Regions from separate parts of the Pseudoalteromonas sp. T1lg10 genome, predicted to be linked through region 1. Evidence: predicted binding sites of a transcription regulator. Region 1 holds the regulator's gene; each other region holds the start of a gene.
What was found. Region 1 encodes MetJ, which represses methionine synthesis genes. Its sites were predicted from a motif close to TAGACGTCTAGACGTCTA; they were not measured.

Region 2: a site for MetJ is predicted at 2,733-2,750, ahead of C2M17_RS11220 (methylenetetrahydrofolate reductase). Genes of this name have one in related genera too.
Region 3: a site for MetJ is predicted at 6,310-6,327, ahead of metE (5-methyltetrahydropteroyltriglutamate--homocysteine S-methyltransferase). Genes of this name have one in related genera too.
Region 4: a site for MetJ is predicted at 4,195-4,212, ahead of C2M17_RS04810 (homoserine O-succinyltransferase). Genes of this name have one in related genera too.

What each region holds. Positions count from the first base shown of each region.
Region 1 is NZ_PQBV01000004.1:70,670-78,101, forward strand. It holds gene hslV (ATP-dependent protease subunit HslV) at 1-295, opposite strand, end outside; gene C2M17_RS02685 (SPOR domain-containing protein) at 593-1,126, opposite strand; gene priA (primosomal protein N') at 1,146-3,398, opposite strand; gene rpmE (50S ribosomal protein L31) at 3,592-3,807, shown strand; gene C2M17_RS02700 (malic enzyme-like NAD(P)-binding protein) at 4,415-5,662, shown strand; gene metJ (met regulon transcriptional regulator MetJ) at 5,726-6,046, opposite strand; gene metB (cystathionine gamma-synthase) at 6,224-7,384, shown strand; gene metL (bifunctional aspartate kinase/homoserine dehydrogenase II) at 7,400-7,432, shown strand, end outside.
Region 2 is NZ_PQBV01000037.1:520,998-528,429, reverse strand. It holds gene C2M17_RS11235 (YdbH domain-containing protein) at 1-931, shown strand, start outside; gene C2M17_RS11230 (YnbE family lipoprotein) at 936-1,121, shown strand; gene C2M17_RS11225 (YdbL family protein) at 1,131-1,451, shown strand; gene C2M17_RS11220 (methylenetetrahydrofolate reductase) at 1,729-2,685, opposite strand; partial or broken gene C2M17_RS11215 (M16 family metallopeptidase) at 3,160-6,032, shown strand; gene srmB (ATP-dependent RNA helicase SrmB) at 6,084-7,316, opposite strand; gene C2M17_RS11205 (tRNA1(Val) (adenine(37)-N6)-methyltransferase) at 7,355-7,432, shown strand, end outside.
Region 3 is NZ_PQBV01000037.1:31,787-39,218, forward strand. It holds gene C2M17_RS08835 (hypothetical protein) at 145-768, shown strand; gene C2M17_RS08840 (DUF3307 domain-containing protein) at 761-1,522, shown strand; gene C2M17_RS08845 (isopenicillin N synthase family dioxygenase) at 1,591-2,430, opposite strand; gene pyrC (dihydroorotase) at 2,661-3,704, opposite strand; gene metE (5-methyltetrahydropteroyltriglutamate--homocysteine S-methyltransferase) at 3,825-6,098, opposite strand; gene C2M17_RS08860 (LysR substrate-binding domain-containing protein) at 6,400-7,290, shown strand.
Region 4 is NZ_PQBV01000004.1:522,097-529,528, forward strand. It holds gene C2M17_RS04785 (FG-GAP repeat domain-containing protein) at 1-585, opposite strand, end outside; gene C2M17_RS04790 (histidine kinase) at 745-1,983, opposite strand; gene C2M17_RS04795 (hypothetical protein) at 2,037-2,354, opposite strand; gene C2M17_RS04800 (response regulator transcription factor) at 2,584-3,234, shown strand; gene C2M17_RS04805 (DMT family transporter) at 3,238-4,125, opposite strand; gene C2M17_RS04810 (homoserine O-succinyltransferase) at 4,276-5,223, shown strand; gene C2M17_RS04815 (homocysteine S-methyltransferase family protein) at 5,213-6,268, shown strand; gene metH (methionine synthase) at 6,282-7,432, shown strand, end outside.

The DNA of each region.
Region 1 (7,432 bases):
CTACCGCCAACAGGGCTTCAAGGCGTCTGAGAGCACGGTCGCTGCGCCAGTCTTTGGCCATTTCCACCGCTGCCTTGGTCAAATTTCCCTGATACATTTCCAGCTTGGCTTCAAAACGCTCAAACAGGGTGAAGGCGTCTGCTGTGCCACCGGCAAAACCGGCGATCACCTTGCCGTTAAACAAGCGGCGTACCTTGCGGGCGTTACCCTTCATTACCGTGTTGCCAAGGGAAACCTGGCCGTCGCCGCCAATAACGACTTTGCCTTCGCGGCGTACAGAAACTATCGTAGTCATGTGAATCCTTTGCCCCAAATCAAACTGGGCTTTGCTGAGTCTAATAGCGAGGAAGTATGGGCGAGGTTCGGGGATTTCAAGGTATAATACCAATTCACTTAAATAGCTAAGCATTCTAGCGGGCTAAATATCATGCTCACGGCGTTGGAATTTTTCTATGTACGCATAACTACATAAGAAAAATTCCGCCTTGTTATCACATCATTTATCCAGCGCTATATCTGCTCACATACTAAACAGAATTGGTATAAGGCGAAAACCCCGCAGATTGGCTGTGTTTTTGCTGGGGGCTGAGACTTATTGCCACAGCCAGATGCCACAGCCCATGATTTTGGCTTGGCGTTTTAGTTTGTTTTTATCACTCTCGGCACCGCGCTTGGTGGCGTATGGGCCTAAGCGTACTTTATACCAGACACCGTTAGTGCCTTCGGTATGACGGATTTCGGCGACCAAGCCGGTGAAGGCAATTTTCGCTTTTAAGGTTTCCGCCTGAGCATAGGTTCTAAATGAGCCGCACTGCATAACGTAAGGGCCTTTTTGCTCAACTTCTTTGACCTCAACCTCTATCTCGGCCTGCTTTATCTCATTGATAAACTCCGGTGTTTCCGGTTTGTTTATAACGGCTTTCGGCTCTTGCTTGGGCGGTTGCTTTACCTGTTCCACGGCTTGTGGGTCGGCATTATTCTTGATATACCACAGGCCATAACCAAAGCCCGCGAATAAAATAATGGCGGCGATAATTAGCAAGATAGGCAGCTTCCTTTTCGGCGGTGCTTTTTTCTTAGCACCGCGCTGGGGTCTTTTGCGATTTATGTAGTCGTGTTGAGCCATACCTGTGTGTTGCTTCTCTTTACATCATATCTATAGGGTCAATGTCTAAGTTCCAGCGCACCTTTTGTGCCAGCTTATGCGAACCTAGGTAATCGATAAGTTGCGCCACAAAGGCGTGTAATGCGCCTCGATCGGCACCCTGAATATGCAGCTGGTATCTAAATTTACCAGCTACGCGCTCCATGGGGGCGGGGATCGGTCCCAATAATTGTATCTTAGGGATGCGGGTTGCGGGAACTAAATCCGTTAAAAAACGAAGTACTAGCGATAAATCGTGGGCTTCGGCGCGTAATAAGGCCAAATGACTGTAAGGTGGCAGCTCAGTTTCCTGTCGTTCCTGCAGGGCGTAGCGGGCAAAATGTTGATAACCGTTATTAACCAGATCCTGCAATAGCGGATGCTCGGGAAAGTGGGTTTGCAATAAGACTGTGCCCGGCTCACCGCTTCGACCCGCACGCCCGGCCACTTGGGTAAGCAACTGTGCCAGATGTTCGGTGGCGCGAAAATCGCAGGAATGCAGTCCGGCATCGACATCGAGAATAATCACCAGGCTGACATCGGCAAAGTGGTGACCCTTGGCGAGCATTTGCGTGCCCACTAAAATACGGGCGCCGCCTTGGTTGATACGTTCGAGCTCTTCTTCCAAACTGCCTTTCTTACGGGTTGAGTCCCTGTCTATGCGGCTGATGGCAATGTCAGGGAACTGGGTCGTTAAGGCTTCTTCCAGTTGCTCCGTGCCCAGGCCTACCGGGTGTATCTGTGTGCTGCCGCAGTCCGGGCATTGCATTGGTGGCGCCGTTTGTTCGCCACAGTGGTGGCAGACCAGTCGGCGCATGGATTTATGATAGGTGGCGCTGGTGCTGCAACGGGGGCAGTCGCTAAGCCAGCCACATTCGTGACAGATAAGCGAAGGTGAAAAGCCGCGGCGGTTTAGAAACACCATGACCTGCTTTTGGCGGCTTAGCTCTTTTTGCATATAGGCCAGGCTGGCATGGCTTAAACCCGCCTGTAGATATTGGCCCTTGATATCGATAAGCTCAAAGTGGTTATCGCTGCTGGTTTGGGCGCGCTGGGTTAATGACAACAAATGGTATTTGCCCTCAATTGCCCGGTGAAGGGTTTCCAACGCCGGTGTGGCACTGCCTAAAACCAGCGGAATATTATGTTGTTGGGCGCGATAGGCGCTCAGATCGCGGGCATGGTAACGCAGGCTGTCTTGTTGTTTGAATGAGGCGTCGTGCTCCTCATCGACTATGATCATGCCCAAGGATAAAAACGGCATAAAAATGGCCGAGCGGGTACCTATGACTATGGCGCAGCTGCCTTTTTGGCAAAAGCGCCAGGTTTGCAGGCGCTCATTATCGGTCAGCGCCGAGTGCCAGAGCATAATCGGGGTGTCGGGGAAGCGGCGGCGAAAACGGTTAACCGTTTGCGGCGTCAGGCCGATTTCCGGCACCAGTACCAGCGCTTGTTTCCCCTGTTTTATCACTTCTTCCAGGCATTGCAGGTAGACTTCGGTTTTTCCGCTGCCGGTGACGCCCTCGAGTAAAAAGCTGGTAAAGCCCGAGCTTTGATTGATGGCGCTGCAGGCCACCGCTTGCTCGGCGTTAAGTCGTGGCTTGCTTGCTACCTTTATTTCATTGTCCCGCCAATGACTGGAAAATTCGATGCTTATCTCGGCCAGGTCTTTACTAACTAGGGCATCGATAGTGGCTTTGGTAAAGCCCAGGGCTTTTACCTCGGTTACCGGCGATTTACCGGACTGTGCTAACTGCGACATCAGCGACTGTTGTTTTTTCGCCCTTAGGGTGGGTAAGGCGCGGCCCTTTTCGGTAAGCTGAATATAGTTAATGCTGGTTTTATCTATGTCGTCGCCCTGGCGCAGCGCCTTAGGAAGAGCGGTAAAAATAGTCTCACCCAGGGGATAGTGATAATAACGGGCGGTAAACTTCAGCAATTGTAAATGAGTGGCGTCGATAATAGGGGCGCTATCAAGCACCTCAAGCACCGCCTTAACCTTGTCTTTGGGTAGTTCAGTTCTGGCCTTACGAGCCAAAACCAAGGCTGTCACCTGGCGGTTAGCAAAGGGCACAGAAACCCGCATACCGGGTTCAAGGCTTGCCGCCAGCTTGGGGTCGACCAGGTAGTCAAAACTGCGGTGCAGAGGCACCTTGATTGCCACTTCCACATAGCATTCTTCCTGAGTTGGCAATAGGTCGGTTTGTAGGGCGCTTGGTAAAGACGACAAGGGTGAACTCACAGCATCAGACATGCTGTTAATGTACTAAATTCATGGCAAGGTGAATAGCGGCAATTAATGCTTGAACATTAAACAGGAGTTCAATAAAATACGCGGCCTTAAGGGTGCTGAGCGAATATTATTGGTCTTGGCACATTGAAACTAACGCGTATGGTGCCGAACTTCGGGTTTGGAGAGCGATACGGCCTATTTAGAGGTAATCCCCATGAAAGAAGGTATCCACCCTAAGTACGAAGCAATCAATGCAACGTGCTCTTGTGGCAACAAGTTCGAAACTCGTTCAACTTTGTGTAAAGACATTCACCTTGACGTATGTTCAGAGTGTCACCCTTTCTACACTGGTAAGCAGAAGATTCTTGACACAGGTGGTCGTGTTGACCGCTTCAATAAGCGTTTCGGTGCGCTTAGCAGCAAGAAGTAATTCATTGCTTATTAGAAAAAAGCACCCTAGGGTGCTTTTTTTGTGCCTCTTACTTTTTACGGCAGCTATCCAATACCAATTCTGTCTTCTACATAGAAAAATTCCAACGCCGTGAGCATGATATTTAGCCCGCTAGAAGTAAGTGAATTGGTATCCTATCCTGTTTGCTCTCTGATCGCTTGATTAACACAATTACTCTGGTCCATTCCCAGTATTGATATAAGCCATTTTGCATTTATTCTTTGTAAAGGTATTAATGAAAAGCAGCGATAATGCATCTAAAAAGCATGAACATGCAGATGTGTGGGTAAATCCAGTTAAACCGTTGCATTTTTTGTGTTTTTATTCGCTATCGTTATATAAATTGCATTTTTTATATCTTTAATTATGATTAACGCAGTTTTTATTGCTTTTTTTGACCCAAAAAAGGCATGGGAATATCGCTCATGCTAGGGGAAATTAAAATAATTAACCGGGATAATGATGCTAAAACCGCTTAATTTCGCGTAACAGGATAGACCTGATATTACTTGGAATATAGCCGGAAAAGCAGTATTGTTGCCTGATACCTGAACTCTCACCAATATTTCTAGCAGGATACTTTTTCATGTCAGACTTTCGTCAACAAGCTCTTGATTATCACGCTTATCCCGTTCCAGGCAAAATCAGCGTTGAGCTGACAAAAAGTGCGGAAACGGTCAATGACCTAGCTTTGGCTTACAGCCCAGGTGTAGCTGAGCCGGTGCGCGAAATTGCCGCCGATGCCAACAATGCCTATAAATACACTGCTAAAGGCAATATGGTTGCGGTTATTTCTAACGGCACGGCAATTTTAGGCTTGGGTAATTTAGGTCCGTTGGCATCAAAACCTGTAATGGAAGGTAAAGCCTTATTGTTCAAGCGCTTTGCCGGCCTTGATTCAATCGATATCGAAGTTAAACACCGCACCACGGAAGACTTTATCAACACGGTTGAAAATATTGCCGATACCTTTGGCGGTATTAACCTTGAAGATATCAAAGCTCCTGAGTGTTTTGAAATTGAAAAAGCGCTGATCGAGCGTTGTAATATACCTGTATTCCACGATGACCAACATGGTACCGCCATTGTAACTGCGGCGGGCATGCTTAATGCTCTTGAGATTCAGGGTAAAGATATCAACGATGCCTTGATCGTTTGTTTAGGTGCTGGTGCAGCGGCTGTGGCCTGTATGGAGCTGTTGATTAAATGTGGCGCCCAGCGCGAGCACATCTATATGCTTGACCGTAAAGGTGTGATCCACACTCGTCGTGACGACCTGAACGAATATAAGCAAATGTTCGCAAACAACACGGATAAACGCACTCTGCAAGACGTGATCGCCGATGCCGATGTATTCGTGGGTGTATCTGGTCCAGATCTACTTTCTGCGGACGAGTTAAAGCTGATGGCCGACAAGCCAGTTGTATTTGCCTGTTCAAACCCAGATCCTGAAATTAAGCCAGAAGTGGCGCACGCTGCCCGTCAAGATTTGATCATGGCAACCGGTCGCTCTGATTATCCAAACCAGGTAAATAACGTTCTGTGCTTCCCGTTTATCTTCCGCGGCGCCCTGGATGTGCGCGCCACGGCTATTAACGATGAAATGAAGATTGCCGCTGTTGAAGCTATTCGTAGCATAGCTAAAGAGCCGGTACCACAAGAGGTATTGACCGCATCGGGTGTGACCGAGCTGGAGTTTGGCCCGCAGTACATTATTCCTAAGCCAATGGATCCGCGTTTATTGCCTCGCGTTGCTAAGGCGGTAGCCGAAGCCGCAGTGGCAACTGGTGTAGCGCAAATCGAGCTGCCAGAGGATTATATGAGCGATAAGTAATTTCCTTGTCGCCAAAAAAAAGCCCCAAGTTTTGCTTGGGGCTTTTTTTATGTGTTTGGAAAATCAATCATCACCGATCTCTGGGATCTCTAAGCCCATTTCCGCCATGATCTTACGCACTTCTTGCGGCACCTTCTCCGGATTATCCTTACGTAAGTCTTCATCGCCAGGCAGCGGTTGTCCGGTAAAAGCATGTAAAAATGCTTCGCAGAGCAATTCACTGTTGGTGGCATGACGCAGGTTGTTCACCTGGCGTCGAGTGCGTTCATCTGTTAATACTTTTAAAACGTTGAGCGGGATTGAAACGGTAATTTTTTTTACCTGTTGGGCTTTCTTACCGTGTTCCGCATAAGGGTGAATATACTCACCATTCCACTTGGCCATAATTTGCGTCTTGTTCTTTGGTCACTTAGGCATCAATAAGGGCGAAATTCTATCGTGTTGGAAAGGATAGTCAAATATTCCTCATATAGCTATTTAGACGTATAAATGTTTTGACTTCTATATTTGGATATTTTAACCTTTTGGACGTCTAAACATCCATTTCTGATTGGAGGCACTATGCCTAAGTTAAGTAAACAAACCATAGCGGTGCGCCACGGCATTGAAGCCGACCAACATCATGGTGCAGTTGTGCCCCCAATTTATTTATCCACTACCTATTCTTTTGCCGATTTTGATACCAAACGTCAGTACGACTATGGCCGCAGCGGTAATCCCAATCGCGATATTCTCGCAGAGGCTTTGGCCGAGCTTGAAGGCGGCGCCCGTGGCATCATTACCGCTACCGGCATGGCGGCGGTGCACCTGGTAACACAGTTGCTGACGCCCGCAGATACCCTTGTGATCCCCCATGATTGTTATGGCGGCAGCTACCGATTATTTACCTCCTTGGCCAAGCGCGGTTTATTAAAAGTGAAGGTGGTGGACTTCACCACTGCCGAGTGTTATCAGCAGCTTATCGATGCCAAACCTAAATTGGTATGGATTGAAACCCCTAGTAACCCAATATTGCGCCTGACCGATATTAAGGCCGTATGCGCGGCCGCAGCTCAAGTGGGTGCTTTGGTGGCAGCGGATAACACCTTCTTGTCACCTGCGCTGCAAAACCCATTGGCGCTGGGCTGCGATATCGTGGTGCATTCAACAACCAAGTATATCAACGGCCACTCGGATGTGGTCGGTGGCGCTGTGGTTTGTAAAACTCCTGAGCTTGGCGAAGAGCTGGCCTGGTGGGCCAATAATATTGGTATTACCGGTGCGCCTTTTGACAGTTACCTGATTCTGCGCGGGTTACGTACTCTGAAAGTGCGTTTGCGTCAGCATGAGGAAAACGCCCAGGCTATCGCCGAATACCTGCAGCAACACCCTGAGGTAGAAAAGGTTTACTATCCTGGTTTGGCAAGTCACCCACAGCACCAATTAGCTAAAGCGCAGCAAAGTGGTTTTGGCGGCATGGTGAGCTTTGATATCAAAGGCGAACTAAAAGACAGCGCCAAGTTCCTTACCTCAGTGCAGCAATTTACCCTGGCCGAGTCCTTGGGTGGTGTTGAAAGCCTAATTTGTCATCCGGCGACCATGACTCATGCGGGCATGGACAAGGAAGCACGCTTAGCGGCGGGCGTGGGTGACACCCTTATTCGTATTTCTGTGGGCATTGAAGATCAGGAAGATTTGATCGCCGACCTTGAACGTGCTTTTGCACAACTTCATCAGAGCTAGGCTGGAGCAGATAAAATGGCCAAGGTAGTACATAAATTTGGTGGCTCT
Region 2 (7,432 bases), on a different contig from region 1:
GCAAGGAGTTGAGGCGCTACTTAAACATAATTGGAGCGACAACGCCCATGCCTTGAATCTGGTTGTTAATGACACCGAAATGAGCTCTTTTATGCCCTTGGTACAGCAGCTTGAGCCAGAACTGGTGTTCGGCGGCGGCACCATGTCATTGCATCTTGAGGGTGATGCGCTGCTAGAGCGCTTTGACTGGCAAATGGATATTAATAACGCCGAGATTTTGTATCAGAATTACCTGGCTCAGTCTCTTAACATGGCCCCGACAGGCAGTGTGAATTCAGGCGCACTTCAGCTCGAAACGACTAAGTTTACCCTAAGTGAAGTGCGTGCCGGTCCGATACTTAAAGAGGTATCTGGTGAGCTGGGGATGGATAAGGATTTCTATGTCAGCCAGGTGCAGGGCAAGCTCTTCGATGGCCGTTTTGCCTTGGATAAACTCTATTTAACTGGCCTGGAAAAGGAACGCAAACCGGCCCTGCTGCGCCTTGATGGGATCCGTGCAGAAAATGTTTTGGCCCTGGAGCCACAGCAGGGCATTAGTGTGAAAGGGTTGTTGGCCGCAGAGTTGCCGCTGCGTTTTAACGAGCAGGGGGTGAGCATAGAAAATGGCCGTATCTATTCCCAGGCCGCGGGCAAGCTGACCATAGATAACAACGCCGCCTTTAATGCGGTCAAGGAGCAGCAGCAACAGTTAGGGCCCATGTTGGCCATGTTGGAAAACTTGGATATTAACAGTATTAATGCCGATGTTGATTTAACCCATGATGGTTGGTTAACTATGGCGATGCAACTAAAGGGAGAAAATCCCGAGCATCAACAAGAAGTTAATTTTAACTATAATCATCAGGAAAATATCTATACCTTATTCAGAGCGCTGCGCTTAAGTGACGAAATCACCAAAAGAGTAGAGCGAGAGTATCAAGCGAAGGAGTAAAGCAATGAGTACGCGAATGCTGGTGGCCTTGGTCGGCGCGTTAACCTTAATGGGCTGTACCCATAAGGTCGAGGTGGAAAGTAAAGAGCCGATCACCATCAACCTAAATGTTAAAGTGGATCATGAAATCCGCGTTAAAGTAGACAAAGAGCTCGATGAGCTTTTCGGTGACGACAGCGAGCTATTTTAGGAGGCGAATATGAAACTAGTTAAATGGACCATGTTACTCAGTGCGACCATGTTGGCCTTTAGTGCTTGGGCGCTAACCTTAGATCAGGCTAAAGATCAGGGCATAGTCGGTGAAACCAGTACTGGTTACCTGGAGTTGGTGCACACCTCTGCCGAGGCGCAGCAGTTGATCACCGAGATCAATGCTAAGCGAAAGGCCAAATACCTGGCCATGGCCAAGAAAAACGGCATTAGCCTAAGTCAGGTTGAAGCTCTGGCCGGTGCTAAAGCCATTGAAAAGACTGCCGCCGGACACATGGTTAAGGTCGATGGCCAGTGGCGTAAAAAGTAACAACCAAGCACCTATAAAAAATAAAAAATAAAAAAAACAGCGCTATGCAGAACATGGCGCTGTTTTTTTATGGGCAAAAGAAGGTTACCAATTCACTTAAATAGCTAATCATTCTAGCGGGCTAAATATCATGCTAACTGTGTTGGAATTTTTCTATGTAGAATAACTACATAAGAAAAATCCCGCCTTGTTATCATATCATTTATCCAGCGCTATCTCTGATCACATACTTAACAGAATTGGTATGATGGGTAAATCGCTAATGTTAGCTTACGGCTTAAGCGATAAGGCGCTCGGCCAGGCTCAGCTCCATGGTCGCTTTAAGCAAACGGTAAAGATTAATCGACGCATCGATCTCTTCTTTACGGTTGGTTAAAGACTCAATATTCAAGCCTAAAGGCACGCCTAAATGGGCACAGCTGCGCAGAATTAAATCCAGGTTCTCGCGGCAAATCCGCACCGATTCACTTAAGGTGTTGTCTGCATCGAGCATGCGCCACTTGGTCGCTTCGGGCACGGAAATGCCTAACCACTCCATAAAGTCCAAGGTGGTTTCACCGCCGCAGGGCGTAAAGGTCAGAATAATACGTTGCGGTGTCAGACCTTGCTGGCGACAACTGCGGGCATAACTGGTGATCAAATCTATGGTCGCTTGCGCATTGTAGACAGCTTGCGAGATAAAGAACTTACAACCTTGCTCTGTCTTCGTCAGCAGACGCTCGTGTTCATTACCCTTGCTGGCATGGCGCTCGGCTATGGTTACACCACCTAAAAAGAAATCATGGTCGTGTGCATCAATATGGGTATAAGCATCATTTAGGCTTAGTTTAACTTCACCGGTTGAGGATGGGCTGCCGACCAACACCAGGTTATTAAGTTTATATTCCTGATAGGTGGTATCTAACCACTGATTAAACTCACCGGCGCTGCGCTGGGCAACGCTCTTATAAGTGATCACATCGAGTTGCGACAAGCGACGTAGTAAGCCACTGTAATGACGTGGGTCTATGGTTTCTTTAAACGGGAAAGGGCGAGGTACATTGGTGCGACTGCTTTCATCCTGAATGTCATAAACGATAACACCGTCGTATTCGATTTCATGCAAGCGACCCAATAGCTTCTCGGCAATGGCTTGCAGCTTACCATCGTCCGTACCTGTCTTCGGTGGTGTAGTGCCGATAAGGTATACCCCTTGGCGGGGGTCTTCAATTTTCTCTTGCAGTGTTAGCGCCATGATCCTCATTCCCATATGCGGTTAATGGAATCACTATAACAGCCATTTAGACGTCTAAACAGCCTTTTTCTGGTGAAACTTACTCATGAATGTTGAATTTCATTCATGTTGCCTTGTAGGTCGGCCTTCCAGGCCGACAAATATGCACCATTCTCACCTTGTCGGCGCACAGCACTGACCTACAAATGACTTTCTCAACTGCGGTCTCCAAATTAAGATCTTGTCGCGTTGGCGACGGCAACCAAAGAGGGAGTTCATAACCATCGTGCATATAATTCGTCCATGAAGCTGGGTTCCTGTCGGCATCCCTGCCTCCACCTCCGAGCCCTGCGAAGCGGGGCTTCGGTCACTCGTCGCCCCTTTGACACATTTGTTTACAGCAAAATGAGCCGTCGGTTACGCGCATTGGGTGAATTTATTGCATAATGGATTGGATCAAAAATCAGATAACAATCAGACTTAAAGGATAGGAAGATGAAACTATCGGTTATTGCCTCAGGCATTGCCCTGGCGCTTGCGCTAGGCGGATGTCAAAGCACGCAGACAACGCAAACAAGTACCGCTGCGGCAACGGCGCAACAGAACAATAAAGTATTTGCCCAGGACTATGTATTAGAAGAGCTAGACAATGGTCTGCGGGTGATGGTGGTAAAAACCGATTATCCCGATGTGGTGTCGCTGCAGATCCCTGTTTCTGTAGGCTCGCGTAACGAGGTAGAAGAAGGCAAAACAGGTTTTGCTCACTTCTTCGAGCACATGATGTTTAAGGGCTCGGAAAAATTCCCGGAAGATGTCTACGCCGATATCATGAAAAACTCAGGTGTTGATAACCGCGCTTACACCACCAATGATTACACCAACTACCACCTTAATTTCTCTAAGCAGCATTTAGACAAGGTGCTGGAAATCAAGGCCGATGTCTTTCAAAACCTCAGGTACAGCGAAGAGCAGTTCCGCACCGAGGCGCTGACGGTTAAGGGCGAATACCTTAAGAACAATGCCAGCCCAATTCGCAAACTGTTGGCGGCGGTGCGCAAAGAAGCCTTCGATAAGCACACCTATGAGCACACCACCATGGGCTTCTTTGAAGATATCGAAGCCATGCCGGATCAAAGTGAATACGGCCAAACCTTCTTTAAACGTTTCTACAAGCCAGAGTATGTGTCTCTGGTTATCGTCGGCGATGTTGACCCTAAAGAAACCATTTCCATGGTGAAAAAGCACTGGGGTAACTGGCAGCGTGGCGACTATCAGGCTGATATTCCGGTGGAGCCAAAGCAAGCAGCACCGCGTTATGTGCATGAGCAGTATGAGGGCTTACCGGGTCACTGGCTGTTGGTTTCTTACAAGGGCACCGAGTGGAACCCCAATACCAAGGACCGCGCCGCATTGGATCTGCTGTCACAGCTTTACTTCTCTGAAAACTCAGAGCTATACCAACAGCTGGTGGTAGAAAAGCAGATTGCTTCGCAAATGTTTACCTACAACCCGGAAACCAAAGATCCGGGCTTATTGCATGTATTCGTTAAGGTGGATGACGAAGAGAACCTGGCAGTGGTGCGTGATGCCATTAATCAAACCTATGCCCAGGCGCGCACCAGCTGGTAGATGAAGGCAAGTTGGCGGCATTGAAATCAAATGCTAAATACAGCTTTATTAACAGCCTGGACTCATCGCAGGCGATCGCATCAACGCTTGCCAGCTATATGCACTTCGAGCGCGACCCTGAGGTGATCAACGCCCTGTATCAAAGTGCCGACAGTGTCAGTGCTGAAGATATTCGTGCCATTGCTAATCAGTACTTCACCGACAACAACCGCACTACGGTCACCATGTCGGCCAAGGATGCAGTCGCAGGTTTTGACGCCGAAGTGCAGCTTGATACCTTGGTAGCTGATATCAACAATAAGCCGACAGAGCAGCTATTTACCGTGCTGGATAAAACCAATAGCTCGCCACTGGTTGACGTAAACTGGTTATTCTACACCGGCGCTGCGGCCGACCCTGAAGGTAAAAAGGGTGTGGCGGCCTTAACTGCGGCCATGCTGGCCAAGGGCGGCAGCCAGTCTATGAGCTACAAGGAAATTCAAAAAGCCCTTTACCCAATTGCCGGCAGCTTTGCTTATCAAATCGATAAGGAAATGATCTCACTGCATGGTCGCATCCACAAGGATAACGCCGAGCAGTGGTATGAGCTGGTCAGCGACCAACTGCTAGACCCGGGCTTCCGTGAAGACGACTTCGCTCGTTTAAAGAAAGAGCTGATCGACGGCATTGAGTCGGGCCTTAAAGCTTCTAACGATGAAGAGCTAGGTAAAGAAGTACTCTACGCCGAGCTGTATCAGGGCCACCCTTATGGCGCCTACAACTACGGTGACTTGTCTGACTTAGAAGCCTTGACCCTGGATGATGTTAAGGCCTTCTACGCGAAGAACTTCACTCAGCGTAATCTGCATCTGGGCCTTATTGGTGCCGTGCCTGAAAAGGTGAAAGCGCAGATGATGAGTGACCTGCAGGGGTTGCCAGCCGGTGATCAAGCCCGCCTAGATATCCCGGATGCGCCTGCACTGAGCGGCCATCATGCCACCATTATTGAAAAGAGTGCTAAGTCGACCGCCGTGTCTTTTGGTTTCCCAATTGAGACTACGCGTTCAAGCAAAGACTGGACGGCGTTGTGGTTGGTTCGTTCCTTCCTGGGTGAGCACCGTAACTCAAATGCCAAGCTGTATGAGCGTATTCGCCAGGTGCGTGGTATGAACTATGGTGACTACGCCTACATCGAGTACTTCCCGCGCGGCATGTTCCAAACCAAGCCGGATGCTAACCTGGGTCGCTCCGAGCAGATCTTCCAGGTCTGGTTGCGTCCGCTGCGCTCAAATAACGATGCCCACTTTGCTACCCGTACCGCACTGCGCGAGCTGGATAAGCTGATCAGCCAGGGTATGAGCGAGGCAGACTTTAACGCTACCCGTAACTTCCTGACTAACTTTTTGCCGCAGTTGGTGGCAAGCCAAAACCGTCAGCTAGGTTACGCCTTAGACAGCCAGTTCTATGGCACTGATAACTTCGCCGACTATGTGCGCTCACAGCTGGAAACACTTACGGTAGCGGATGTAAACCGCGTTATTCGCGAGAACCTGCAAACAGATAATATTCATTATGTGTTTGTCAGTGGTGATGGTGAAGATATGAAGGCGCGTTTAGCGAACGAGCAGGTTTCACCGCTTAAATACAACACCGAAAAACCAGCGGAACTAGTGGCCGAAGATAAACAAATCGAAAGCTACAAGCTGGCTATTCCAAGCAAAAACATCAAGGTTGTGCCTTTGGAAGAAGTGTTTAAGTAAGTAGAACCGAGACAGTAAAAAGCCGCTCAATCGAGCGGCTTTTTTAATGGGTTATTTCTTTTTTGCCTTGGACTTGGCTTTTTTGCGTTTGGCCTTCATCTTTTCCGGATCTTTTTTCTTCTTTGGCGGCAGCTTGGCTTCTTTGTGCTGCGGCTCCAGGCCTTTGATCTTACGACGCTTTAGCACCTGATCCGTGTAGCGTTCGATTTTACCTAACATGGCCACTTCATGGGCTTCAACCAAGGAGATGGCGGTGCCTTTTTTACCGGCGCGGGCGGTACGGCCAATGCGGTGTACATAGACATCGGCGCTGCGTGGCATATCGAAGTTGAACACATGGCTGATGTCGTTAACATCAATACCACGGGCGGCAACATCTGTGGCAATCAAGATCTTGGTGCGACCGCTGTGGAAGCTGGCCATGGCCGCCATACGTTTATCCTGTGGCATTTCACCGCGCAACCAGGTGGTCTTGATATCATGAGTGAATAACTCGCCAACCAGCTTTTCCAGGCGCTCACGGGTTTTCACAAAGACAATGGCTTTTTCAACACTCTCTTGCTGTAGCAAGTTCACCAAGAGCTTGAGTTTATGGTCGTAATCATCGGCCAGGTGCACCCATTGCAAAATCTTACCGCGCTCAGAACGTGAAGGCGATGCCTCCAGTTGTGCCGGCTCGTTTAAGATGCGCTCGGAGAACTTGGCGACGCTGTCACCTTCAAGGGTGGCAGAGAAAAGCATACATTGACGGCGGTTTTTCGCTTCTTCACAAATGCGCAGCATTTCCTTACGAAAACCCATGTCCAGCATGCGGTCCGCTTCGTCCAAAATCAGCAGCTCTACATCTTCGGCGTGGAAGTTTTCTGTGTCCAGATATTCCATCAGGCGCCCCGGTGTGGCGATCAGGATATCGTTATTCTTTTCAAAGATCTCTTTATGCGTGCCGTAGTTGATACCGCCGGTAACCACACCGATTTTTAAATGTGTGTCTGCCGCCAGCTTTTCGCATTGCTCATGTACCTGGTAGGCCAGCTCACGGGTTGGGGTCATGATCAAGACGCGGGCGAAACCTGGGTTACGACGCGGATGGTCCAACAGGTACTGAATGGCGGGGATCAAAAACGCCGCGGTTTTGCCGGTGCCGGTCGGGGCGCAGGCAAGGACATCACGGCCTTCCAGCGCTTCTGGAATAGCCAGTTGCTGAATGCTGGTGGGCTTAGTAAAACCTAGGCTGTCAATGGCGTTGAGTAGCGCGGTATCAAGATCAAAATCGGCAAATTGCATAAAGGAGTCAAAATGATGGACAATTAAGGCAATTATACGTGGCACATGCTCAAACACAAAGGTCTAAAGTGGCAGGTTTTCAGTTTAAACAGTTTTCTATCGCGCAATGCAGCACC
Region 3 (7,432 bases), on a different contig from region 1:
CTAAATACACCAAAAATACAGGCATTCCTGGCAAGAAAAAGCAAAGCTTGTACTTTTAAGGGGGAGTAACTATATTTAGTTACAAATAAAGATGTAACCATTTTCAGTTACTTTCAATTAAGTAACCAAAATACACGGAGATCTATGTCCACGGCCAATTACACAGTACTGAGCGGCGATATTGTCGGCTCCAGCGAGCAGGCAGGCGCACAATACGACGGTCTGCTTTATACCTTGGAGCAAGGCTTGCGCGCCCTGTGCGAACGCTTTGATGGGCACTTCAACATTTACCGCGGCGATGCTTTTCAATGCATTCTTGGCAAGGCCCCTGTCCCTTTACAGGCGACCCTGATGTTACGTCTTTATTTGCGCAGCCATGCCCTTGATGCCCGTGTTAGCGAAGCTATAGGGCCAATTGATAACTATCGCCAGGATGTAAAAACCGCCACCGGCGCCGCCCTGATGCTCTCCGGTAAGGGACTGGATACGATTAAAAACAAGCGCCTGAGTCTAAGCCTCTATCAAAGCCCCTTGAGCGCCAGCTTTGCCTTAAACATCCGCTTCCTTGACCATCTAATTAACCACACCAGTCAAAAGCAGGCCCAGGCCCTGTACTGGTATCACTGGCTGGAAAACAAGGATCATGCCGCTATTGCTGCTCAGCTGGGCAGCTCACGAGCCAATGTCACCAAATTACTCAATGCCGGGCAATATCATTTGCTCGATGAATTTCTAGCGGTCGCCGCCAAGGAGTACACACATGAATGAGCAAATCGCCCTGCTGCTTGGGCTGTTGTTGGCCCATGTGGTCGCCGACTTTTTTTTACAACCCTTAAGTTGGGTTCACCAGCGCAATAAACACCATTTTAAATCCCCTAAGTTGGTATTGCATACCTTGGTGCACGGAGCTCTGAGCGGCTCCTTATTATGGGCCTGGGAGTGCTATTACGGCCTCGGTGATTGGCTCCCTGTGGTGGCGGCCACCGCACTTATTATGACCAGCCACTGGCTGATTGATGTTGCCAAATCCTACAGCAGCCGTGGCTTTGTGCCCTTTATTGTCGACCAAGGCGCGCATATTCTTATTCTTGTGGCGCTAAGCTGCTATTTAACGGATGCCGATACACTCGGCCAGTGGTTTAACGCTCAGCTGATGCACAGTAATACTTATGTGCTGTTGCTCGCCTATTTATTAGTGCTTAACCCCAGTTCCGTGGCCATTCGTATGCTGCTGGAGCGCTGGCACCTGCCCGCCAGCATCGCTGCTGATAAGAGAACAACGCTGCCACAGGCCGGGCACAGCATCGGCCTGTTAGAGCGCCTGCTTATGCTGACCTTTATCATAATCGATGAATTAGCCGGGGTGGGATTTGTGCTTGCAGCCAAGTCGGTCTTTCGCTTTGGCGATTTAACCAATGCCAAGGATAAACAACTTACCGAGTATGTGATGTTAGGCACCCTCTTAAGCGTGGTGATCACGCTCGGTATCGGCCTGGCGGCCCGTGCCTTACTGATAAGCTAAGCATTATAAATGCCAAAACAAAAAAGCCCGTTTTTAACGGGCTTTTTTTTGTGGTCACTCTATGGGCGTTATTTTACGCCGAGTTCGCGTAAACGCTCCTGCAAATAGCTGTCGGCGGTGTAACGCTCAGACAGCACCACATCTGGGCGTGGGTGCAAAAACAGGGGTAACGAGATACGCGACTTGGTCGAAGCCTTACCCGTTGGGTTAATTACCCTGTGAATAGTCGATGGGAAGTAACCACCAGATGCCTCTTGCAGCATATCGCCGATATTGATGATCAGATTACCAAAGTCGCTTGGAACATCCAGCCAGCCACCCTCTTTGGTTTGCACCTGTAACCCCGGCTCGTTCGCCGCAGGCAGCACGGTCAGCAGGTTGATATCGCCATGAGCGGCGGCACGAATGGCGCCCGGCTCTTCATCGCCCGTCATCGGTGGATAGTGCAAAATACGCAGTAAGGTTTGCTCCGAATTCTTGATCATGTCTTTAAGGTCAATGGAGAACTTAGCCTGCACATCAGCCGGCGCATGGGCCTGCACCCAGCTCAGTAATTCGCTGGCAAACTCATTGGCCAAGCGATAATACTCACGAATTTTCTCTTCCAGCTGCTCAGGTACCCGGCCCTTAGGATAGACATGGTAGTATTCTTTGATGTCTTTAACCTTGCAGCCTTTGGCCACTTCACTTATCTCGGGTGGGAAATAACCGTCCTGAGTTTGTTTATCAAAAAGAAACTCATGCTTTTGCTCTGAGTTAAAAAAAGCCTGCCAATCCTGATAAATTGACTCCACCAGCGATTGTGGGATCGGATGGTTGGTTAACACCCCAAAACCGGTATTGCGAAGCGATTCGACAAATTCGGCTGGCGCGTTCGGCGATTGATAGTCCACTGTCGGTAAGTGCATGGTTATTTCACCTGTTTGTTATAGCGCGAGAAGCACTGACTGTGCTTCATTTTAGCGCCAGAGCTTAGTCAAAGCCACTTTAGATCATAAGGACAATTGTCCGCTAAAGGCAGGGCTCTGCAACTTGCTTGCGGCAGATCAACACCCCATCATCCATCTTGGCGGCTAATCCTTACAGGCATAAAAAAACCCGATAACAAATCGGGCTTTTTCTAAGAGTAATCTGAAGCTTAGTCCTTTACCTGCCAGTTCAGCATTTCACCGGCACAAATAGGAATGACCTTGTCTTCTCCCAGCGGGTAGCTTTGCGGCACTTGCCACGGCTCACGTACCAGGGTCACTGTATCGGTATTGCGGGCAATGCCGTAGAAATCAGGACCGAAGTGGCTGGCAAAGGCTTCAAGCTTGTCCAGGGCACCGGCCTGTTCAAAGGCTTCAGCATATAGCTCAAGTGGCGCGTGCGCCGTGTATGCACCAGCACAACCACAAGCCGCTTCTTTTTTGTCCTTAAGGTGTGGCGCCGAATCGGTACCTAGGAAGAACTTGCTGTTACCACTGGTGGCGGCTTCGATCAGGGCTTCCTGATGGGTATTACGCTTAAGGATAGGCAAGCAGTAATAATGCGGACGAATGCCACCGGCAAGCATATGGTTGCGGTTATAAAGCAGGTGATGCGCGGTAATGGTCGCCGCCACATTGGCCGAGGCCGAGCTTACAAACTCAACCGCATCCTTGGTAGTGATGTGCTCTAACACCACTTTAAGCTCAGGGAAGTCCTTCACTACCTTCTTCAGTTTGGTTTCGATAAAGACCTTTTCACGGTCGAAAATATCGATACTTGAATCGGTCACCTCACCGTGAACCAACAACAGCATGCCTACTTCCTGCATGGCTTCAAGCACAGGGTAGATGTTTTCGATATCGGTCACACCTGAGTCCGAGTTGGTGGTCGCACCGGCTGGATACAGCTTGGCAGCAACGATTTTACCCGATGCCTTGGCTTTGCGAATTTCATCAGCCGTGGTGTTATCCGTGAGATACAGCACCATCAGGGGTTCAAAATGCGCCTTTGGCCCCGCAGCCATAATGCGATCACGATAAGCTAGCGCCGTGTCGGTACAGGTCGCCGGTGGCACCAAATTAGGCATGATGATGGCGCGGCCGATATAGCGGCTGGCGTCTCTTACCGTGTCTTTTAGTTGCTCGCCATCACGAAGGTGAATGTGCCAATCATCAGGACGAGTGAGGGTAATACGTTGCGGGGTATGTGTCATTGCGCTTATCCACTAGAAATTTAGTGTGATCTTATGAGGGAAGGCTGTGAAAGTAAAGGGTGAGAAAGGCTTAAAAAAGAGCGGACATTTATAACGTCCGCTCTTTTATGACTCTTTTTGCTAGGCGCTTAATTCCTGGCGCAGCTCCTTGGTGGCAATCACCATGTTTTGCAGGGCCTCACGGGTTTCCGGCCAGGCTCGGGTTTTCAAGCCGCAATCCGGGTTCACCCACAGGCGCTCAACCGGAACTTTCGCCGCCGCCTTGTGGATCAAGTCCTTGATCCATTTGACCTCAGGCACATTCGGGGTATGGATATCATACACCCCAGGGCCAATATCATTGGGGTAATCGAAGTGTTCAAAGGCATCGAGCAGCTCCATGTTCGAGCGCGATGTCTCTATGGTGATCACATCCGCATCCATGGCGGCAATGGCGCCAATAATGTCGTTGAACTCGCTGTAACACATATGAGTGTGAATTTGCGTGCTGTCATCAACGCCGCTGGCCGACACTCGGAAGGCATAGGCCGCCCAATCAAGGTAACTTTGCCACTGGCTGGCTTTAAGTGGCATACCCTCGCGAAACGCCGGTTCATCGATTTGAATCACCTTAATGCCCGCATCCTGCAGATCCACCACCTCGTCGCGCAGCGCCAGGGCAATTTGCTTAGCTATGGTCGGCTTATCCAGATCATCGCGCACAAAAGACCAGAACAAAATAGTCACAGGACCCGTGAGCATGCCCTTCATATGCTTGTCGGTGAGCGACTGCGCATACTGGGTCCATTGTAATGTCATAGGCGCGGCGCGAGACACATCACCCCAGATCAAAGGCGGCTTCACACAGCGGGTGCCATAACTTTGTACCCAACCGAACTGGCTAAAGGCAAAACCATCGAGCAATTCACCGAAGTATTCGACCATGTCGTTACGCTCCGCCTCACCATGCACCAATACATCTATATCCAGTGCCTCTTGCTCGCGCACCGCATATTGAATTTGCTCCTGCATCTGCTGCTCATAAGCCTGGGCACTTAACTCCCCAGCCTTAAAGTCGCGACGGGCCTTACGAATATCCGATGTCTGCGGGAAGGAGCCAATAGTAGTAGTCGGCAACAGTGGCAATTGCAGGGCCGCCTTCTGTTTTTCAGCACGCAGCGCAAACTCGCTGTGACGTTGACCTTGCTCGGCACTTAATTTTGCCACACGCTGCTGCACTTGCGCGTTGTTTACCCTGCTTGAAGTACGGCGGTTTTTCACCGGTGCACTATAAGTGTCGATATCTTGCGTGTTGCAGCGCTCCAGAGCCACTTTCAGCAAATTAAGCTCTTCGCCTTTTTGCTTGGCAAAGGCCAACCAGCTTTTCAATTCACCGTCCAGCAGTTGCTCTTGTTCCAAGTCCACCGGGGTATGCAATAAAGAGCAAGATGGCGCCAGCCACAATGAATCACCACGCTGGGCGGCAATATCTTGCACCTGCTCATAGATGGCACTGAGATCGGCGCGCCAAATATTACGGCCGTTGATCACCCCAAGAGACAACACCCGCTGCTCGCCAAGGGCTTTGTCCAGCGCTTCAATGTTTTGCGGTGTAGCCACCAAGTCGAAATGCGCGCCATCGATGGCATACTCACTGATATCTTTTAAGTAGGCGCTCACCTCATCAAAATAAGTCGCCAGCAGCAGCTTCACGCCCTGATTTGCCAAGGCGGCGAAGCTTTTAGTTAAAGCGCTGCGGTAGTGGGTATCCAGCTCCAAGGCCAAAATTGGCTCATCGATTTGCACCCACTCCACCCCTTGTGCCGCCAACTTGGCCAGCACCTGTTGATACACTGGCAATAGGCGCTCCAACAAGGTGAGCTTATCGAACTCTTCCCCGGCGCATTTAGCCAGGTACAAATAGGTAACCGGGCCAACCAGCACGGGCTTGACCTTATGCCCTAAATTCTGCGCTTCTTCTACCTGCTCAAAAAGTTCGTTAAAGCTCAGCGCAAACTGCTGCTCGGCACTTAGCTCGGGCACAATATAGTGGTAGTTGGTATTAAACCATTTGGTCATCTCACTGGCGGCACAGGCGCAGCCCGTTGGTGCACGACCACGGCCGATACGGAACAGGGTGTCCAGTGCATTGCTGCTGTCGCTTTGATGGCGCGCCGGAATGGCTCCTACCAGCATAGAGGTAGATAACACCTGATCGTACCAGGCAAAGTCGCCCACCGGCACAAGCTCTATGCCCGCCTCGCTTTGCATTGCCCAATTTTCTTGGCGGATTTGCGCACCGCGCTGGCGCAGCTCTTCCTGAGTAATATCGCCAGCCCAGTAGGCCTCGATAGCAAATTTCAATTCGCGGCGTTTGCCGATACGGGGAAAACCTAAGTTATGTATACGTGCCATGATGTAAATATCCGTTTAGCTGTTTAGATGGCTAAACATTACCTCTCAGATCTTGGGGACACAAACGAAGCTTACTCACATTGCTAATGAATTAAATTCATATCAGCGCGTTAACTCACCGCTGAATAAATTTAAAAACAGAGAAAATAGACATTTTTCACAATGAATTTTATCTTTTAATAGCCAACTGAGTATAAAAGTGATAATTTTTTAGCCGTCTAGACTTTTATACATTTATCCAGCTCGGTTTAGTCGCAATCATTATGAGATATGTGACTGGCTTTTATGAGATTTACTAAAGATGATTGAAATTAAACACCTTAAAACCATAGCCACCTTGAAAGAAACCGGTTCTTTAGTGAATACCGCCCGTGAATTATTTCTAACCCAGTCAGCTTTATCTCATCAAATCAAAGACTTGGAAAACAAGCTGGATTGTCAGCTGTTTGAGCGTAAAACCCATCCGGTGCGCTTTACCCCTCAAGGCATGCTGCTATTAGAACTGGCGCAGGATGTGTTACCTAAGGTCGAAGCCACCAAATGCCGCCTGAAAGAAAGTTTAAATCAGCCTATTTCGCAACTGCGCCTAAGTGTGGAATGCCACGCCTGTTTTCACTGGTTGCTGCCGACCATTAAAGAATTCAATAATTTCTGGCCGGATATCCATGTAGATTATGAGCGCGGGTTTAGTTATGACGCCATTCCCGAGCTGCTTGATGGGGATTTAGATCTGGTTCTGACCTCGGACATTCGTGAGCCGGATCGCTTGGAATTTGCCCACCTGTTTGATTTTAAACTCAAGCTTATCGTGGCGCCGGACCACCCCTTGGCCAATAAAGCTTATGTGACCGCCTTAGATTTAAAAGATGAGACCATCATCTCCTACCCTATTCCGCGGGAACGACAGGATATATTCAAACACTTTATTCAAAATGCCCGTTTCGATGGCACCTTAAAAACCGTGGATCAGGGCTTGTTGATTTTCCAATTGGTCAGTGCAGGCATGGGCGTGGCCGCCCTGCCGGATTGGCTGGTGACGCCCTATGAGGCTCAGGGCTTGATCAAGTCAATTCCTTTAGGCGCCCTGGGATTGAACCGCCCCATGTATTTGGCGATGAAAAAAGAAATGAAGGATAACCCGGTTTACCGCCACTTCCTTAATACCTGTAAGCAAAATAACAGCCGCAAATAATTTGTTGCAGCGACAATAAAAAAGGAGCCCCTGGCTCCTTTTAATACCAATTCTGTTAAGTATGTGATCAGATATAGCGCTGGATAAATGATGTGATAACAAGGCGGAATTTTTTTTATGTAGTTATTCTCGGCTTTGGCTC
Region 4 (7,432 bases), 450 kb from region 1:
ATTTAATTCCTTGATAGTGTAGCCAGCTTTAGAATCGTAAATAAGGGCCGTAGCATTTTGGGAGGTGCCATTATTCATATCGCGGGTGATAATAATGTCCAAGTCACCATCACCCCCTAAATCGATATCGCCAAAATGATGCCATTCCAAATCTGGAATTGTTGATACTAGTTGAGATAGCTGCTCGTACGCTTCTTGCTGTGTTAAATCTATATCTCTTACCGACAGTGTCATTGATTTAGTTGTAGAAGCAATACCATCCGACACGCTCACTTCGAAGGTAAAGTTTGTGTCCTCATTAACTTCAGGTGCTATGAGTTGGAGTTCTGAACCTGTGACGGTATAAGTCAACTCATTGCCACCGGTTTGTGACCAAGTGTAGGTTAAGGCATCCCCATCGGCATCCGTTGCATCAGCCTTAATGCTCAGTGAAAGGCCCTCATCGGTGCTGATATCAGATAACCTAACCTTGGGGGCGGAGTTACTTGAGAGCGGAGGTGTTTCACTGTTGCTGCCGCCACCACCGCAGCCGCTGATCAGGGTGGAGAATAAACACAGGGAGGTGAGGAGCTTTAACTTAGGCATCAATTATTTCCTTGTAAACGATGTGACTCCACAAATGATAAGCGATTATTTAAGCTCATTATTTGAGAGGCCAGTAACAACTTTTTAACAGTCGCTAGTTTTACAAATCGATGTCTTTAAATTAAGGGGAAGACTTCCTAAAAAGACTAGGAAAACTTCTTAGGTAGCGGGAAGCTGTATTAGTAGGTGTGTGCCAGACCCTGAGCTATCTACTTGGAAACTTCCTTTTAGCGCCAAAGCTCTTTCTTCAATACCGAGCAAGCCAAAACCCCCATTGAACGCCTCCTTCCTCTTGGTTTCAAAGCCCTTGCCATCATCCTTCACCGAGAGTCGAAGCCGGTTTTGTTTAATAGATAAATCAACATAGACGTTATCTGCAGCGGCATGCTTGACTATGTTGTTAAAAGATTCCTGAATAATACGATAAATGGCAATTTTCTTATCTTCCGATAAGTTATCTAAGTCACTTGCAATATTTAAGTGGTAATTTATCCCGGCGCTATCAAGTAATTTAGTTAAGGACCTACCTTGTAAGGCTTTTTGCAAACCTAAATCATTGAGCTCTCGAGGGTGTAATAAAATGATCAGGCTGCGGGTAACGTTATACACCTTGTTCGATAGAGCGCGCAGATTGAGTGCAGACTGGAGTACTTTTTTATCCTTTGTGAGCTGCTCTAAGATGGTTATCTCCGTTCTTATCGCTGTTAAGGTTTGGCCAATATCGTCGTGTAATTCTGTTGATATTTTTTTACGCTCCAGCTCCTGGATCTCAACGACTTTTGTCGCGAGTAACTGGTTTTTCTTTGCTTGCTCTTTGTAGCGGGTATTTAATCTGTTAAGTGCTGAGTTTTGTTCCTGTAGCTTTGTATTTGCGCTTTTTTGTTGGGTGATTGCCGCGCCTAAAATGAGCGCCGTAAATGCAATGGTGATTAAATAGGCTTGGTTTTCAATGACCGAAATTGCTACATCTGTTCTCAGAGCGGTATACACAACTAAAATACACATAGCGAACACGCTTAAGGTGGCTCCCTTCCAGCCCCATTTATGAGATGCCGCTATCACGAAAGTCACCGAGAGTATTTTTATATAATATAAAGGTATTTGCTGGATGTTTAAGATGGCCAACAAGGATAGGGCAAGCGAAAATGAAATCTTAAAGATCCCTTTGTTAGTGATTTTTAAGGAAGGCTTTTTTTTACCGTAGAGCTCTACGAGCAAGATGCTCAGCGGCAAAATAAGCAGCACCCCAACAATATCGCCAAAGGCAAATGCAGTTGCGTTGAGCAGGTGCGTTTGAGTAAAGAGCTCAGTCTTAGGGATCGTCGCCAGCTCATTATGGTAAATCATGCTTGTGGTCAGTGTTACTGATGTCAGTGTGGCAGCGCAGATAGCACCCATAATTAACCCAAAGACCTGATGGGTTGTTTTTAATTCGGGCTTTCTATAAAGCTTTAAATAGAAGTGGCGGCGCATAAATAAAATAACGCGGGGAAAGTAGTAGCAATGAAATTACTTAAGGCGGGTATTTCGCCGCGTTCATTAGTTATTAGGATGATAGCGGTCCATTCGCCAATAATAATAGCCAGCCAATATCTTTTTGGCGCGAATAAAAAAGCCGCAAAGCGATAGCCAGCCGGTAAGAACCAGCTGGCGGTATTGTCAATTACTGCGAAGCTCACCGGTAGGTACCAGGAGTGATACCAAAGCGAAGAGTAAGCGACCGAGATAATAAAGAAAATACCCAAGTATCTATAACTTATTTTTTTCATTATTAATTGTACAATATTGAGCTTTGGGAGGTTATGGTGGTGGAGTTCATCCAGCTTAACCCATTCTTGGGTGTCTTTATAGAGGTTACGAAGAGGTAATCTATTGGGTAAACCTCTTAAACTGGTGGCGTTAAGTTGTTTACGGACCCCTCCTTAGTGTCAATAAAATTGTGTCTCTAGATCAGATGCGTTTTAATGGTGCTCTGGTATAAAAGGATTGCTTACATTCATGATTAATATCGCTCTCATAGATGATCACTCCATTGTCAGGGAAGGCTTCAAGCGCTTACTCGAGCTCAATGATACACATACCGTAACACTAGAGGCCTCGAGCTTTCAGGCGGCAGAGCAGAAGCTACCTCTTAGTACATTTGATATTGCTATTTTAGATATATCACTTCCGGATAAGAATGGGCTAGGTCTAATCCCCCTGATAAAGCGGTGCTCTCCGGAGGCTAAAATTATCGTTGTGAGCATGTACGATAACGACCCCTACGTCAGTGAAGCAATTAATCTTGGTGCAAATGCGTATTTATCCAAGCAAAACGCATCCGATGAAATAATCACGGCGATAAGGCGTACGCTAAACGGCGATAGTTATTTAGGTCAGGATATTATTAAAAATATCTATTATAACTCTCATAGTGATTCGACCAGCAAAGTGCAGAAGCTGACACAAAGAGAAAAGGATGTTTTTAACCTTTTAGCCATTGGTTACTCGGTAAAGTTAATAGCAAAAAAGTTAAATGTAGCGGTCAAGACGGTCCATGCCCATAAAAGCAATATTTATGAAAAGCTACAAATCACAGAGTCATATGAGCTGCTGAGACTGGCGATTAAAAGCCATTCCATAAAATTTGAAGAATTGTTAAGGGAATAGGTATTAATTTGCCAGTAGAATGCCGACGCCGGCTAGAGCTAAAACGCCGCCGAGGATCATGTTTGCGCTCACCGGCTCACGTTTAAAAAAGCCGAAGGTCATCACCATCAACGGGGCGGTGGCAAAGAGGGTTTGCGCTATGGCCGGGTCGGTGTATTTTATCGACGCTAACTGCAGCCACAGGCCGATAAAGGTGCCGAAGAATACCGCCACCAACAACCAATGCTTCTTATCTATGCCTTTTAAGCGGATTGCCTGATATAGGTCCGAGTGTTTGATCAGCGCCACCACCAAAGCCACGGTGAGGGTGCCCGATACCAGACGTATCATCGCCGCCCACAAACTACTCATTGACTCTAGGTTCATTGCTCCTTTGGACATCACCATGCCGGTGGCCTGGCACAGTGCCGCCAGCAGTGCTAAGGATACGCCGATTACATAATGACGCTTATCCAGGCTTGGTAAGGCATGCTGTGGCCGAATGGCAATCACCACCCCGACCGTGGTGACGATAATACCGACCCAAGCCAGTGTGGACAGGTAGTGTCCCAGCAACAGGATATTGAGTATGCCTGCCAAGGCGGGGGCAAGTGACTCTATGATCAGGGTACGCGCCGGACCAATATTGCGCAGGGCGCCAAAGTAGGCGCTGTCGCCGATGGCAATGCCAATAATGCCGCCGGCAATCAGCCAACCCCAGGCGGCTACTTGCTGCGGGATGTTAGAGTCTGCGGTGATAACAATTGCTGCGACCATCATCAGTGACGCCAGCAAGCCCTTGCTGACATTGAGCTGTAAGGGTGAAAGGTGATGGCTAAAGGTTTTGTAGAGCAGGGTTGAAAACGCCCAGACAATGGCGGCACAGATTGCTGCTAATTCTCCTAATCCCACCTTGGGTCCCTTATACTTAATTCGACGCGCGGCATTATGGCAAGGGAGAGCCGCGCTGTAAAATTTATATGGACGTCTAAACATCTAGAGGTTGATATTTCCAGTGGGAGGGTCATAATAGCCCTTCTAATATTTGCATTGGAGTTCACTATGCCTATTACGGTTCAGGATGCGTTGCCAGCGATTTCGCAATTGCGCCAAGAAAATGTCTTTGTGATGCCGAAAAGTCGTGCCAGCACGCAGGAGATCAGGCCTATGCGTTTGGCCATATTGAACCTGATGCCGAATAAGGTGGAAACGGAAGTGCAGTTTATTCGCTTGCTGGCCAACACCCCCTTGCAGGTCAACGTGGACTTACTGCGTCTTGATACCCATAGATCCAGCGCCAACTCCGAGCAGCACCTGGACATGTTTTATCGCTATTTCAGCGACGTTAAAGACACTAACTATGATGCAGTGATCATCACAGGCGCGCCGCTGGCCCATCTTGAATATGATGAGGTAGGCTATTGGCAGGAATTACAGGAGTTTTTCGAGTGGGCCGAGCATCATGTCACCTCGACCCTGTTTAGCTGTTGGGCCGCTCATGCCGGTTTGTATCATCACTACGGTTTGAAACGTGAACTCCAGGCCAACAAACTATGCGGTGTGTTTGAACACCAGTGTTATTTCGACCACGGCGCGCTCACCCGCGGTTTTGACGACCGTTTCTTGGTGCCACACTCGCGCTACGGTCATATCGATATCAATAAAATTGCCGCGCGCGAAGATCTTGTGGTGCTTGCCGGCTCAGAGGAAGTGGGTGCCTACTTACTTAAAAACCAAAGCGGCTCGCAGGTGTACCTGACCGGGCACCCGGAATACGACGCCGATACCTTGCAAAAAGAGTATCAACGCGATGTCGACAAGGGCCTGGATGTGGATAAACCGAAAAACTATTTTCCCGAGGATAACCCGGCCTTAAAACCGTCGAAAACCTGGCAAAGCCATGCCTTCTTGTTATTTTCCAATTGGCTAAACTACTACGTGTATCAAACCACGCCCTATGATATTAATCTGGTGAGCCAGGATGTAAGGACAGATAATTATGCCGAATAAACGTCACGCCCTCGAAGCGGCCCTCAAGCAGCGTATTTTAATTCTCGATGGCGCCATGGGCACCATGATCCAAAAACATAAGTTTGAGGAAAACGACTATCGCGGCGAGCGCTTTAAAGACTGGCATGTGCTGGTGAAGGGCAACAACGATTTGTTAAGCCTGACGCAACCCGAGGTGATCGCGCAAATCCATCGCGAATACCTTGAGGCCGGTGCGGATATTATAGAAACCAACACCTTTAACGCCACCACCATTTCCATGGAAGACTACGACATGGCAAGCCTTAGCCGCGAGATTAATCTCGAGTCGGCGCGCTTAGCCCGCAAGGTGGCCGATGAATTTACCGCCAAGGAGCCAAATAAACCGCGCTACGTGGCCGGTGTGCTTGGGCCCACGTCCAAGACCTGCTCTATCTCGCCGGACGTGAACGACCCGGGTTATCGTAATATTACCTTCGATAAACTGGTTGAGGCCTATATCGAGTCAACTTTGGCGCTGATGGAAGGCGGTGCCGACCTGATCTTGATCGAAACCATTTTTGATACCCTCAATGCCAAGGCCGCGGCCTTTGCGGTGGAAGAAGCCTTCGAGCAGGCCGGCACCAGTTTGCCTGTGATGATCTCCGGCACCATTACCGATGCCTCGGGCCGCACCCTGTCGGGACAAACCACAGAGGCTTTCTATAACTCCATTCGTCATATTAAGCCGCTTTCCATCGGCCTTAATTGCGCCTTAGGCCCGGATCTGCTGCGCCAGTACGTGGAGGAGCTATCCACCGTATGTGAAACCTTTACCTCGGTGCACCCCAATGCCGGTTTGCCCAACGAGTTCGGCGAGTACGATCTGGAAGCCGAAGAAATGGCCCAGGAGATCATCGACTGGGGCGAGCAGGGCTTTATCAATATCGTTGGTGGCTGCTGTGGTACCACGCCCGAGCATATTAAAGCTTTTAGCGACGGCTTAAAGAACACCGCACCACGAGCGCTCCCCGAGCTGCCGGTGCGCATGCGTCTCAGTGGCCTTGAAGCCTGTAACTTGAATTAAGGGGCTATCAACTATGACCAATACAGCCATTTTTACCAATGTCGGTGAGCGTACCAATGTCACCGGCTCGGCGCGTTTTAAGCGCCTGATCATGGAAGAAGACTATGAAACCGCCCTGGATGTGGCCCGCGAACAAGTAGAAAGCGGCGCCCAGGTGATTGATATCAACATGGACGAAGCCATGTTGGACTCCAAGGCGGCAATGGTGAAGTTTTTGAACCTGATCGCCTCGGAGCCGGATATCTCCAAGGTGCCGATCATGGTCGACTCCTCCAAGTGGGAGGTGATTGAAGCGGGCCTTAAATGTATTCAAGGCAAGGCCATTGTGAACTCCATTTCCCTTAAAGAAGGGGAAGAGCCGTTCCGTCATCAGGCAAAAATCCTGAAGCGCTTTGGCGCCGCCGTGGTGGTCATGGCCTTTGATGAAACCGGCCAGGCGGAAACCGCAGACCGTAAGTTTGCAATCTGTGAGCGCTCCTACCGTATTTTGGTAGACGAGCTCGGCTTCCCGCCGGAAGACATTATTTTCGACCCCAATATTTTCGCCGTGGCCACGGGCATCGAAGAGCACGATAACTACGCCGTTGAATTTATAGAGGGCACCCGCCGCATCAAAGAAAACCTGCCGTACTGTAAGGTGTCCGGCGGGGTGTCGAATGTGTCCTTCTCATTCCGTGGTAATAATCCGGTGCGCGAAGCCATTCACTCGGTGTTCTTGTATCACGCCATCCAAGCGGGTATGGACATGGGCATAGTTAATGCCGGCCAGCTGGCGGTGTATGACGATATTCCCGAAGAGCTACGCAATGCGGTTGAGGATGTGATCCTCAATAAAGACCCGGGTGCGGGCGAGCGCTTGGTTGAGCTGGCGCCCAAATACTCGGGCATGGCTCAGGCCGAGAAGGTGGAAGACCTGGAATGGCGCTCCTGGCCGGTGGAAAAACGCCTGGAGCACGCCCTGGTTAAGGGCATCACCGATTACATCGAAGAAGACACAGAGGCCTGTCGCCAGCAATTTGCCAAGCCCATTGAGGTGATCGAAGGGCCGCTGATGGATGGCATGAATGTGGTCGGTGACCTCTTTGGTGCCGGTAAGATGTTCCTGCCTCAGGTGGTGAAATCGGCGCGGGTTATGAAGCGCGCAGTGGCCTACCTCGACCCCTA